DNA from 2 places in the Pantoea sp. X-Soil-TKNS-1207 genome. Region 1 is predicted to be linked to the other one. Evidence: predicted binding sites of a transcription regulator. Region 1 holds the regulator's gene; the other holds the start of a gene.
What was found. Region 1 encodes LexA, which represses DNA repair genes until DNA is damaged. Its sites were predicted from a motif close to TNCTGTATGTACATACAGNA; they were not measured.
Positions count from the first base shown of each region.

Region 1 (7,135 bases):
CGATCATCACGATCGGCGGGTAGGAGCATCGTCCTTAAACGGGTCCGTTACCAGCGGTGATCCTTGTTATGACCTTCCCAGTCTTTAACTTCACGCTCGGCCTGATCTTTTGCGTAGCCATAGCGTTCCTGAATTTTACCGACAAGCTGATCGCGTTTACCTTCGATGACGGTCATATCATCATCCGTCAGCTTGCCCCATTTTTCCTTCACTTTCCCTTTGAATTGTTTCCAGTTGCCGCTCGTTTCGTCTTTATTCATAACCATTCTCCATGTCATCCTGAGGGATATTGGTGTAATACCCAATACTTGCAGGTAAAAACCCATATAACGCGCTACTCATTTGCGCCGTTAAGGATAATTATAGTAGTCATTGGAGGTTTGGTAGCATCTTACAGACTATTCTGTATCCATAGCATCAGAGTTGGCTGGAGGCAAACCAGCTGTCGTGACGCCAGTGCCGGCGCCACACCAGCCACAGCGTTAGCCCACGTAAAGCGAGAAATACCGTCACCGCCAGCCACAAACCATGATTTCCCAACCATGGCAGCGTCAGCAGCGACAGGCCATAACCCAGCGCCGCCAGCGCCATGCTGTTACGCATCTCCCGCCCGCGCGTCGCACCGATAAACATGCCATCCAGCAAATAGCACCACACGCCCATTAACGGCATCACCACTTGCCACAGCAGATAACGATCGGCCATCTCGCGCAGCGCTTCCAGCGAGGTCAGCAACCCGACGATTTGCGCGCCAAACAGCGCATAAATTAAAGCGAACAGCAGCGCCACCACCCCTGCCTGACGGCAGGCGGCATGCCAGATTAGCAGCAGCCTGCTGCGATCCTGCGCGCCAACCGCCTCACCAGAACAGGCTTCAACCGCATAGGCGAAGCCATCCAGCGCGTAGGCTGTGAAGGTAAGAAACATCAGCAGCACCGCGTTAACCGCCACCACATCCGGTCCTATACGCGCGCCGAGTATCGTCAGCGAAGCAAAACAGATTTGCAGCAGAAATGAGCGCAGCATGATATCGCGGTTCAGGCGGAACAGGCGGGCCACATCGCCGCGCCAGCTGTTCCTCAGCAGGGAAAAATCGATGCCACGCAGCTTCAATACGCGCGCCACCATCCACAGCCCGACAGCAAGGGAGACGTATTCAGCCAGCGCCGTGGCGGCAGCCGCCCCAGCTACGCCCCAGTGCAGCCCGAGGACAAACGCCAGATCCAGCAGAATATTGACCAGATTGCCCACCACCAGCAGCACCACAGGGGCGCGCGCATACTGCACGCCCAGCAACCAGCCAAGAATCACCAGGTTTGCCAGCGTGGCGGGCGCGCTAAGCCAGCGGATCTGAATAAACAGTTGCGCCTGCTGCTGGACAGCAACGCTGCCGCCCATCAGCGCCGCCGCCAGGTTGCTGACGGGCGTACGCAATGCGATGAACAGCACGCCCGCCACCAGAGCAATTAATAACGGCTGCGTCAGCGCTCGCGCCAGCGCCGTTTTATCACTGGCGCCAAACGCCTGGGCGGTAAGACCGGTGGTGCTCATGCGCAGAAACAGCAGCAGCATAAAAATAAAGCTGGTTGCCGTGGTGCCAACCGCTACGCCGCCGAGATAGACAGGACTGTCGAGATGGCCAATCACCGCCGTATCCACCACGCCGAGTAACGGCACCGTGATATTGGAGAGGATCATCGGCAACGCCAGCCGCCAGAGTGTTTTGTCAGAGGAGGAAAACAGCTGCATCAGCCCGTCCCGGTTTCTGCTGTGATACGTCTGTCAGATTGAAGAGGATAAGAACATCAGACTACGGCAGCGCAGATGCGCTACCGCAGCGGGGGGAATCGATACGATCAGAGCCACTCGCCGTTGCGCACGATGCCCACGGCCAGACCTTCAACAGTCAGTGACTGCTCACGGGTATCGACAACGATCGGCTGGAAGTCGCTGTTTTCCGGCAGCAGATGCACGATAGCACCCTGCTTTTTCCAGCGTTTCACCGTCACTTCGTCATCGATGCGCGCCACGACAACCTGGCCGTTACGCACTTCCTGAGTCTTGTGTACCGCCAGCAGATCGCCATCCATGATGCCGATATCTTTCATCGACATGCCGCTGACGCGCAGCAGGAAATCTGCGGTGGGTTTGAAGAGGTTGGCATCCACCTGGTAATGCGCTTCGATGTGTTCCTGCGCCAGCAGGGGTTCACCGGCGGCGACACGGCCGATCAGCGGCAAACCTTCGCTGACTTCCTCTTCCATTAATAAACGAATACCGCGCGAAGCACCGGAGACGATTTCGATAACGCCTTTGCGCGCCAGCGCTTTCAGGTGTTCTTCGGCCGCATTAGGTGAGCGGAAGCCCAGTTGCGCAGCAATTTCCGCACGCGTTGGCGGCATGCCCGTCTGGTTGATATGGTCGCGAATCAGGTCATAGACCTGTTGCTGCCTGCTGGTTAACGCTTTCATCCCGCCCCCTGGTTGTTTATACAGTCGCTGTGAGTATATACAGGTATTGGCGAAATGGAAACCAAAACTGAGGGAAAAATCAGCGGGTTGATGAATTCGGAAGCCTTATCGCAAATGTGACCAAAGCAGCGCGATCCAGACAAACAGAGCCAGTAAGATAGCCAGTAACACTGCGGCCGATCCCATATCCTTAGCACGACCGGCCAGCGGATGGCGTTCCTGACCAATGCGGTCAACCACCGCTTCGATGGCGCTGTTCAGGATCTCAATAATGATCACCAGCACAACCGAACCGATCATTAATACGCGGGATACGGCATCAACATCCAGCCAACACGCCACCACAATCGCCACCAGTGCGGCGATCGCTTCCTGGCGAAATGCGGCCTCATGTTGCCAGGCGGCACGTAATCCCTGCCAGGAATAACCGGCAGCTTTCACTATCCTTTGAATACCGGTGACGTTATTTGCCATGTCGTTGAACCCTTTGCTCGTTTTGACGTCAATGTCTGGGCAGCCGGTAATGGCACAGCCACAGATCTTCGCGGCACTTTCTGGTATGCTTGCCGCGCTTTGCTAACAAGAGGCTTTAAGTTGTCTATGTCAGGTTGGCGTAAACTTTATTATAAATTATTGAATTTACCACTCTCCATTTTGGTAAAGAGTAAGGTCATTCCCGCCGATCCGGTGTCCGAACATGGGCTGGATTCGACGCGGCCGATTATGTATGTGCTGCCTTACGATTCCAAGGCCGATCTGCTCACGCTGCGCACGCAGTGCCTGAAGCTGCATCTGCCCGATCCGCTCGCGCCGCTGGAAGTTGACGGGGCATTGCTGCCACGCCATGTGTTTATCCATGATGGCCCGCGCGTTTTCCCATACTTCGTGCCCAATCTGGAGTCGGTGAAGCTCTTTCACGATTACCTCGATCTGCATCGCAGCAATCCAGAGCTGGATGTCCAGATGCTGCCGGTCTCGATTATGTTTGGCCGTGCGCCAGGGCGAGAAATCCAGGGAGAATCAACGCCTCACCTGCGGATTCTCAATGGCGTGCAGAAGTTCTTCGCCATTCTCTGGCATGGTCGCGACAGCTTTGTGCGTTTCTCGCCAACGGTTTCGCTGCGCGAGATGGCCACCGAGCACGGTACCGATAAGTCAATTGCTCAGAAACTGGCACGCGTTGCACGCATTCACTTTGCGCGTCAGCGTCTGGCGGCGGTCGGCCCACGTTTGCCAGCCCGTCAGGATCTGTTCAACAAGCTGCTGCAATCCAAAGCGATTGAAAAAGTTGTGGAAGATGAAGCCCGCAGCAAAAAGATTTCGCACGAGAAAGCACAGCAGAACGCCGTTGAAATGATGGAAGAGATTGCGGCCGACTTCTCCTATGAAGCCATCCGCGTCACCGACCGCGTCATGGGCTGGATGTGGAGCCGCCTCTATCAGGGCATCAACGTCAATGGCGGTGAACGCGTGCGCCAGCTGGCTCAGGATGGTCACGAGATTGTCTACGTGCCCTGCCATCGCAGCCATATGGATTATCTGCTGCTCTCCTACGTGCTCTACCATCAGGGACTGGTGCCGCCGCACATTGCTGCTGGTATCAACCTGAACTTCTGGCCTGCCGGTCCGATTTTCCGTCGTCTGGGTGCCTTCTTTATTCGCCGTACCTTCAAAGGCAACAAGCTCTACTCCACGGTTTTCCGTGAATATCTGGGCGAGCTGTTTACGCGTGGCTACTCGGTTGAGTACTTCGTGGAAGGGGGACGTTCCCGTACCGGCCGTTTGCTGGACCCGAAAACCGGCACCCTGTCGATGACGTTGCAGGCCATGCTACGCGGCGGTACCCGTCCAATCACCTTCGTACCGATTTACATTGGCTACGAACATGTGATGGAAGTGGGTACCTACGCCAAAGAACTGCGCGGTGCGGCGAAAGAGAAAGAGAGTTTCATGCAGATGGTGCAGGGGCTGCGTAAGCTGCGCAATCTGGGCCAGGGTTACGTGAACTTCGGCGAACCGCTGTCGCTGGTGAACTACCTGAACAAACACGTACCGGAATGGCGTGACGCGATCGATCCGATCGAACCGCTGCGTCCGGCGTGGATGACGCCGACGGTAAATGATATCGCCAGCCGTCTGATGGTACGCATTAACGAAGCCGGTGCCGCGAACGCCATGAACCTGTGCGTGACCGCCCTGCTGGCCTCCCGTCAGCGTTCGCTTACCCGCGAACAACTGATTGAGCAATTGGAGTGCTACACCCAGCTGCTGCGTAATGTGCCCTATTCTCCTGAAGCGACAGTGCCGAATATGAGCGCCGAGGCGCTGCTTGATCACGCCATGGGCATGAACAAGTTTGAGACCGAGCAGGACAATATCGGCGACATCATCATCCTGCCGCGCGAGCAGGCGGTGCTGATGACGTACTACCGCAACAACATTCAGCATATGCTGGTAATGCCGTCGCTGATTGCCGCCATCGTGCAGCAGCACCGTGAAATCAGTGAGGCTGAGTTGCTGCGCCAGGTGAGCCTGGTTTACCCGATGCTGAAAAGCGAATTGTTCCTGCGCTGGAGCACCGATCAGCTACCGGCGGTGTTGCAGGCGTTGTGTGCCGAGATGGCGCGTCAGGGTCTGGTTACCATGCAGGATGGTCAGTTGAAGATGAGTCCGGCCCGCTATCGTACGCTGCAACTGCTGGCGGCAGGTATCCGTGAAACGCTCCAGCGTTTTGCCATTACCTTCTCCATCCTCAGTGCCAAGCCAACCATCAACCGTGGCACGCTGGAGAAAGAGAGCCGCACGCTGGCGCAGCGTCTGTCGGTGTTGCACGGCATCAACGCCCCGGAGTTCTTCGATAAGGCGGTGTTCACTTCGCTGGTGCTGACGCTGCGTGATGAAGGCTACATCAGCGACAGAGACGATGCGGATGTGGAACGCACGCAAATCATGTGGCAGATGCTGGCGGAGCTGGTCACCAGCGATGTGCGTCTGACCATTGAGAGCGCCGTCGCACACGATTAACGCGCCCCCATAAAAAAAGCCGTCATCGGTTAACCGGTGGCGGCTTTTTTGTTTCCTGTTCGGCCTGTATGCCTGTGGACTACATCAGCCCAATAAACGGCAGCGTATTCAGCAGGATGCCGAGAAACAGCACCAGCCCAACGTAGTTGTTGTTGAGGAACGCGCGGAAGCAGGCATCGCGCTCGCGCTGCGCAATCAGTTTCTGCTGATGTACAAACAGTCCCGCCGCCAGCAGCAACGACCAGTAAAACGCGCCATTCAGATTCAGCATCATCCCCACCAGCGCCATCAGCCCCAGCGTGGCCAGTTGCAGCAAACCGATAATCAGCTTGTCATAACGACCAAACAGAATCGCCGTCGACTTCACGCCAATCCGCAAATCATCATCACGATCCACCATTGCATACTGGGTATCGTAGGCCACGGTCCAGCACAGGTTCGCGAAGAACACCAGCCAGCAAACCAGAGGTAAGGACTCACTAACTGCCGCCCAACCCATCGGAATCGCCCAGCCAAATGCGGCCCCCAGCACCACCTGCGGCAGATGGGTGTAGCGCTTCATAAACGGATAAACCCAGGCCAGCGCCAGACCGACCACCGACAGCATAATCGTCATACGATTCATGGTCAGCACCAGCAGGAAAGCCAGCAGAGCCAGACCGACAAACAGCAGCTTCGCCTCTTTCTCCGTCACCAGCCCGCTGGCCAGCGGACGGGCTGCCGTGCGTTTTACATGCCCATCGACTTTGCGGTCGGCATAGTCATTGATCACGCAACCTGCGGCGCGCATCACAATCACCCCCAGCACAAACACCAGCAGCACCGACAGCGGCGGAATGGTCATGCCAGACAGCCACAGCGCCCATAAGGTGGGCCACAGCAGCAGCAGCGTGCCAATCGGCTTATCAATGCGCATCAGGCGGCTGTAAGCCTGCAATTTATTCATTGGTAGGGTCTTTTGCACAATCCTTATCCTTGATCCAGCGAACGATACAGCGGTGATGCAGGTAAAAACAGTTCCGTTAACAGCAGCGGTTTGCCGGAGAGCCGTAAGCGGGAGCGACGCCCCCATAAATCATCCACCTGACCGGGGTCGATAAAATCGCGGCTCAGGGTCGAAGAGGCAAACAGATAACGTCCGAGCGGTCGGGTGCCCAGCTGCTGGAGCATCAGCTCCGGGCCATTCAGGGTGCTTTCCGGCACCAGCGTGCGTCCCACCAGCCAGGGCACATCATCACCGCACAAAACAATTTCCCGTAGCCAGAAGCGCTCATCAGCGGGCAGCAATTCGCCTTCATCCGTCAGCTCACAGGCATCGATAAAACCCTCGCGTAGCGGCTGGACGGTGACCTGCTGACAATGCTGCTCAAAGCGCCGCGTCATCGAGTCTTCCTCCATCAGCCAGTCCAGCAGGGGGGCGGAAAGCAGCGAGGAAGAGGCAGGCAGCCAGCGTAGCGCGCGCAATTGCGCCAGCGCATCCTGAGACATAAAAACCTCCACAAATAAAAAGTGCCCCAGTGTACCGTACCCTCGCCGTTGCGCGAATCATCGCGCGATGCGGAAAATGATTTGTCGCTGAAATCCGCGCAAAACTGCTTTCCTTCGCTTTGCCGATCACGCCACTATGGCTGAACGATGAG
Region 1 covers NZ_AP035958.1:361,385-368,519, reverse strand. The annotation lists gene AC6I8V_RS01605 (CsbD family protein) at 48-260, opposite strand; gene dinF (MATE family efflux transporter DinF) at 418-1,749, opposite strand; gene lexA (transcriptional repressor LexA) at 1,857-2,471, opposite strand; gene AC6I8V_RS01590 (diacylglycerol kinase) at 2,577-2,945, opposite strand; gene plsB (glycerol-3-phosphate 1-O-acyltransferase PlsB) at 3,072-5,495, shown strand; gene ubiA (4-hydroxybenzoate octaprenyltransferase) at 5,575-6,441, opposite strand; gene ubiC (chorismate lyase) at 6,465-6,983, opposite strand.

Region 2 (7,135 bases), 950 kb from region 1:
GCAGCAGGTTGATCCCCACCAGCACATCAAATTCGCCGAGGCGCAGGTCGCGAATGATCTCCATACGTTCCACGGTGTCGATATCCGAGTGCAGGTAGCGCACCTTCTCGCCATGCTCCTCCAGATACTCGGTCAGATCTTCCGCCATGCGTTTGGTCAGGGTGGTGACCAGCACGCGTTCGTTGATCGCAACGCGTTTGCGGATTTCCGACAGCAAATCATCCACCTGAGTGGTTACCGGGCGCACTTCGAGGATCGGATCGAGCAGCCCGGTCGGACGTACCACCTGATCGATCACGTCGCCGCCGGATTTCTCCAGCTCATAATTTCCCGGCGTCGCTGAGACGTAGATGGTCTGCGGCGCTAAGGCTTCAAACTCTTCAAAACGCAGCGGACGGTTATCCAGCGCCGACGGCAGACGGAAACCGTACTCCACCAGCGTCTCTTTACGCGCACGGTCGCCACGATACATGCCGCCAATCTGCGGAATGGTTACGTGGGATTCATCTACCACCAGCAGGCCATCGGCCGGTAAATAGTCGAACAGCGTCGGCGGCGGCTCGCCCGGCCCACGCCCGGAGAGGTAGCGTGAGTAGTTTTCGATACCGGAGCAGTAACCGAGTTCGTTCATCATTTCGAGGTCGAACTGGGTACGCTGGCTGATGCGCTGTTCTTCCAGCAGCTTGTTGTTCTCCAGCAGCACCTGGCGGCGGATCACCAGCTCCTTTTTAATCTCTTCCATCGACTGCAAAATTCGTTCACGCGGCGTGACGTAGTGGGTTTTCGGGTAGACGGTGAAACGCGGCACCACCGAAACCACCTGGCCGGTGAGCGGATCAAACAGCGACAGCCGCTCCACTTCTTCATCGAACAGCTCGATGCGCAGCGCAATGTCATCGGATTCCGCCGGGAAGACATCAATCACCTCACCGCGCACGCGGAAGGTGCCGCGCTGGAACACCTGATCGTTGCGGCTATATTGCAGCTCGGCCAGACGACGCAGAATGCTGCGCTGGTCGATAATCATGCCGCGCGTCAGATGCAGCATCATTTTCAGGTAGAGATCGGGATCGCCGAGACCGTAGATAGCCGACACCGAAGCCACCACGATCACGTCACGCCGTTCCAGCAAGGCCTTGGTCGCCGACAGACGCATCTGCTCGATGTGTTCATTCACCGACGCATCCTTTTCAATAAAGGTGTCGGAACTGGGCACATAGGCTTCGGGCTGATAGTAGTCGTAGTAGGAAACGAAGAATTCCACCGCGTTATCCGGGAAGAACTCCTTCATCTCGCCATAAAGTTGTGCCGCCAGCGTCTTGTTCGGTGCCAGCACCATGGTCGGCCGGTTGAGATCGGCAATCACATTGGCGATGGTAAAGGTTTTTCCCGAACCGGTTACCCCCAGCAGCGTCTGATGCGCCAGCCCATCTTCCAGTCCCACTTCCAGACGGCGTATGGCCTCAGGCTGATCCCCTGACGGTTTAAATGCGGAGTTGAGTTTAAAGGCTTTACTCATGGTTTTGCGGTTCCTGCTGGAGAAGTCGACTGGCAGGCTGCTAATTCTACTCTGCTATGGCGATTTTGCCAGAAAAAAATACTGGATATATTTACAGATATCTTGCACGATTAAGGGGAGGTGCGATGACTCGCTTCAGTGCAATTTATACGGCATCGTCCAAAATTTTGTTGCGCAAGGTTATCCCCAGATAAGTGACGGTTTTAACATTTGTCAATAGAGCGTCATAAAATTGCAGTCTGATGACCAGCCAGACAAATCTCAGGCTTGATTTTAACTAACGTATTGATTTATTAATAAATGAAAGAAAAGCCCAGTTTCTCATCATAATGTATGCAGGCCGCGGATTTCCTCGCTTGCGCTCTGTTTTCAGTCCCTAATGCACAAGGTTATCCACAGGAATAGTGGATAACTGATGGCAGCCCTGCCCCCATCGCCTGTGCATAATTTTCTGCCGCTTATCCAGCCGTGCGAAAAAATTTTTTTTTGCGCTTATTTTTCCATCAGCCCACCGCGCGTTAACTATTCTTTTGCTGAGTTAAGGCTGCCATTACCGTAAAAATGCCAGGGATTAAGGCCACTTATTCCTGTCGGTTCTGCCTTATGAAAGATCAACTGCACCAGAAACGTTAAGCATTCAGCACCGCTAAAGTGCAGCCTGTTTATCACGTCGTGTGATTGTTAAGCATTTCTCAACTTTTAAGTCTGTATTTGCCGGGTGTTGGTGATTTTTTCGCCACATCAGTAACCTGGCCTGGGAATTGCAAGATTATCCATAACGCATGAGCATTAGCTCGCTGATGCCGAGAGTGGCAGTGATAAATCGTGTTTGACTGTTTGCCAGACGACACAGAGCGGAAGCATTCAGGCTAATAATCTGGAAGGAGAATGTCAGATGCTGAGTTTACGTTCCGTGAATCAATTCTACGGTCAAAACCATATCCTGTGGGATGTGGATCTGGATCTGCCGCCTGGTACCTGCACTGGCGTGCTGGGCAGTCCGGGGATGGGCAAAACCACGCTGGTCAACTGCATCATGGGGCGGCTGCCGATTAACAGCGGCTCGATGACCTGGCAGGAAGACGGCTCGCCGCCTGAGGATTTGCTGCTGCAACCAGCGGAACAGCGCGCGCGGATGGGTATTGGTTATGTGCCGCAGGGACGTCATATCTTCTCGCAGATGAGCGTGGAGGATAACCTGCTGATTGCCCTGATGGCGGCGCATGACGATCGCAGCCGCGCCATCCCGGAGATGGTGTTCGATCTGTTCCCGGCGCTCTATTCGCTGCGACATCAACGCAGCGGCGAGTTGCCGATGGATCAGCAACAGCATCTGGCGCTGGCGCGTGCGCTAGTGCTGCAACCGAAGCTGCTGATCCTTGATGAACCGACTGAGGGGATGTCACCCTGGCTGGAGGAGGAGATGGGCAACCTGATCCGTCGCCTGAACCGCGACTACGGCCTGACCATTCTGCTGCTGGAACAGCATGTGTCGTTTATTCGCCGCGTTGCCGACTACTTTTTGCTGCTGCATCGCGGTCGTAATGTGGCGCAGGGCAAAATGGCGCAGCTGGATGATGTCACCGTCAACAAATGGCTGACGGTGACCTGAGTATGCCGGGTTAATTTTTGCACCTTCCGTAGCGGCGCAATTTATTGCGCGCCTTCGGGCCTGAGAATCGCTGAAGATAGCGCGATAAATCGCGCCGCTACGATGTCCTGAAACTGCCTCTTACTCTGGCAGCGTCAGATAACGCCCGCACTCTGCCTGCTGCGCGTCATCCGTCAGATACGGGATTTCACCGAGGCAGGGCGCCGCCAGGCGCTGAGCCAGCGTGGTCAGGTATTCCTGATGGCGTTTCCCCGGCGGCTGAACCGTATTGGCAATCCAGCCCGCCAGCCGTAACCCACTGGCGCGTACCGCTGCGGCAGTCAGCATCGCGTGGTTGATACAACCCAGCTTCACCCCCACCACCAGAATCACCGGCAGCTGCTCGGCGATGACCCAGTCGGCATAGGTTTGTGTCTCCGACAACGGGGTAAACCAGCCGCCCGCCCCCTCCACCAGCACCCATTCGGCCTGCTGCTCCAGCGCGCGCAATCCGGCGGAGAGCTGGGCGAACTCAATGGGCCTGCCCTCTTCCGCGCTGACAATATGCGGCGAAGTCGGCTCAACAAACGCCAGCGGATTGACCTGCTCATAACGCAGCGCCAGCGAACTGTAACGCTGCAACGCCAGCGCATCGCTGTTACGGATGCCCTCCGCGGTGATCTCGCAGCCGGAGGCCACCGGCTTGTAGCCCGCCGTGGTGAATCCGGCGGCGCTGGCCGCCTGCAATAGCGCGCCACTGGCTACCGTTTTGCCCACTTCGGTATCGGTACCGGTAATAAACCAGCGTTTCATGACGTTAATACTCCATACATCAGGTGATAACTGAGGCGATAACCCGCCTCATCCTGCGGCCAGCCTTGTTCCAGCCGCGCCAGCTGCGCCCGCGTCAGCAATCCGCCCTGACGGCCATCATGCAGATGGGTCGCGCCGATGCCTTTCAGTGAACGCATCGCGCTGAGCGCGCTGGGGAAATGCAGCGTGATAACCTGCTGCTCGCTGCGCAGCGTCAGCCCGCGAGCCGCTGCGGCCACCTGCGCCGCGCTGAGAAAGCGATTGGCGTGCGAACGTCCATCGAGGCGCGCCCACGCCTGATGCACTTCCTGCAACGATCCGGCCAGCAGCGTCGAGAACAACACCGTGCCGCCAGCGCGGGTAACGCGCAAAAATTGCTGCAAAGCGGTGCGCAGATCGCTGCTCCATTGCACCGCGAGGTTGCTCCACACGCCATCGACGCAGGCATCCGGCAGCGGCAACGCATCAATATCGCCCTGCACGTAATGGTGCGCCGAGTGCTGCTGTGCAGCGGTATCCAGCATGGTTTGCGACAGATCGAGCGCGGTAAGCTGACGTCCGCGATCGCGCCAGTAGCGGCTGTACCAGCCGGTGCCGCAACCGGCATCCAGCAGATGCGGGCCAAACCCCGCCGGTGCCAGCGCCAGCAGCGCCTCGCCGCTCTGCCGTTGCAGGTCCGCATATTGTTCGTAATGCTGCGCCGCCCGGCCAAACGTCTGAGCAACCGCCTGTTTATTGACGTGCAGCGTCATACAGCGCCTCCAGCAGAACGTCGATATCGTCAGGACGATGCGCAGCGGTCAGAGTGATGCGCAGCCGCGCGGTGCCCGGCGGTACAGTCGGCGGACGAATGGCGCTGACCCAGCAGCCTGCGGCCTGCAACCGCTGCGACAGCGCCAGCGCCGCGTGGTTTTCGCCAATGATCAGCGGCTGAATGGCGCTGGCCGCGGGCATCAGCTGCCACGGCAAATCCGCCGCTCCGGCGCGAAAACGCGCGATATGGCTGTGCAGCCGGGCGCGCAGTTCATCGCCCTGCTGGATTTGGTGCAGCGCCGCCAGCAGCGCGCAGCACTGCGCCGGCGGCATCGCGGTGGAGTAGATCAGATGACGGGCAAACTGCTCAACATAATCCGCAGTGGCGTCATCGCACAGCAGAGCCGCCCCGCTGACGCCAAAGCCTTTGCCAAAGGTGACGATCAGTAATTCCGGCCACACCTGCTGTTGCCAGCAGCTGCCGCGCCCCTGTGCACCGGTGACGCCGATGCCGTGCGCATCATCCACCAGCAGCCAGCCGTTGGCGCGCTGCGTTTCCGCCGCGATCTGCGCCAATGGCGCGCTGTCGCCGTCCATGCTGAATACGCCCTCGGTCACCACCAGCGTGCCGCCTGCGGCGGACGTCGCCAGCAGTTTCGCCAGGCTCGACGGTTGATTGTGGGCAAAGCGGCGCAGCGTGGCCGGACTGTGGCTGGCGGCATCCAGCAGCGAAGCGTGGGCCAGCTTATCGGCAAAGATGCGATCCTGCTTTTCCGCCAGCAGATGGATCACCGCCTGATTAGCGGCAAACCCCGAGATAAACAGCAGCGCGCGTCGGTAGCCCAGCCAGTCGGCCAGTTCCGCTTCCAGCTGCGCATGATGGCGGCTGTAGCCGGTAACATGGCCTGACGCCCCTGCCCCGGCGCCCGCCTCCGCCGCGCCCTGCTGCCACGCGGCAATCACCGCCGGATGCTGGCTTAGGCCAAGATAGTCGTTGCTGGAGAAGTGGCGATAGCGCTGCCCGGCGACGGTCAGCTCGCGTACGCTGTTGTGTTCAACGCGCACCCGTTGACGCCAGCCGTCGGCAGCACGCCGCGCCGCCAGCGCCTGATCGATGCGTTGTGACCAGCTCATTACACCGCCGCGTTGTAGAACTGCGGGGTGTCGGCGTGCAGCAGCTGTTCGCTCAGCTGATACTGCTGCTCGTTATCGCCGTGTGAGGTGGCGGTGTGCTCCGGGTTGAGGCCCAGTTTGCGGAACAGAATCAGATCCTTGTCCTCTTCCGGGTTCGGCGTGGTGAGCAGCTTACAGCCGTAGAAGATCGAGTTGGCCCCGGCCATAAAGCACATGGCCTGCGTCTGTTCGCTCATCTGCTCGCGTCCGGCGGACAGACGCACATGCGAAGACGGCATCATGATGCGCGCCACCGCGATGGTGCGGATAAAATCGAACGGCTCGACGTCTTCGTTATCGGCCAGCGGCGTGCCTTTGACTTTCACCAGCATGTTGATCGGCACGCTTTCCGGCGGCGTCGGCAGGTTCGCCAGCTGCACCAGCAGACCGGCGCGATCCTTGACGGTTTCACCCAGTCCGACGATACCGCCTGAACAGACTTTAATGCCCGCATCACGCACTTTGCCCAGCGTATCCAGACGTTCCTGGTAGCTGCGCGTGGTGATGATGCTGCCGTAAAATTCCGGCGAGGTGTCGAGGTTGTGGTTGTAGAAATCCAGCCCGGCGTGCGCCAGACGCTGTGCCTGGCTCTGGTCCAGCGTGCCGAGGGTCATACAGGTTTCCATGCCCATGGCTTTTACGCCCTGCACCATCTGCTCCAGATAGGGCATATCGCGATCGTGCGGGTTTTTCCACGCCGCGCCCATGCAGAAGCGGCTGGAGCCAGCAGCCTTCGCTTTACGCGCCGATTCCAGTACCGCCTCGACTTCCATCAGGCGTTCCGATTCCAGCCCGGTTTTGTAACGCGCGCTCTGCGGGCAGTATTTACAGTCTTCCGGGCAGGCGCCGGTTTTGATCGACAGCAGCGTGCTGACCTGCACCTGACGCGGGTCGAAATGCTGACGGTGTACCTGCTGCGCCTCAAACATCAGCTCAAGGAAAGGTTTATCGAAAAGTGCCTGGGCTTGTGCCAGTGTCCAGCGGTGTGCCATTGCTTCGCTCCAGAAAAGGGTTCATCCTGACGATTAACGTGGTTATACTTGTAAACTAAATCTTTTAATTTTGGTTTACAATACCCATGTTCACTCAGGACGATCTCAATTTCGACCGCCAGCATATCTGGCATCCCTACACCTCGATGCGCGATCCGCTGCCCTGCTACCCGGTGGTAGCGGCACACGGCTGTCAGTTGCAGCTGGCGGATGGACGTGAACTGGTGGATGGCATGTCATCGTGGTGGGCGGCAATCCACGGTTATAACCACCCGCGTCTCAACCAGGCGCTGC
Region 2 covers NZ_AP035958.1:1,306,564-1,313,698, reverse strand. The annotation lists gene uvrB (excinuclease ABC subunit UvrB) at 1-1,519, opposite strand, end outside; gene AC6I8V_RS06050 (ABC transporter ATP-binding protein) at 2,415-3,131, shown strand; gene bioD (dethiobiotin synthase) at 3,252-3,923, opposite strand; gene bioC (malonyl-ACP O-methyltransferase BioC) at 3,920-4,675, opposite strand; gene bioF (8-amino-7-oxononanoate synthase) at 4,656-5,810, opposite strand; gene bioB (biotin synthase BioB) at 5,810-6,841, opposite strand; gene bioA (adenosylmethionine--8-amino-7-oxononanoate transaminase) at 6,928-7,135, shown strand, end outside.
Region 2: the regulator LexA is predicted to act here: its motif matches at 1,599-1,618, upstream of uvrB (excinuclease ABC subunit UvrB).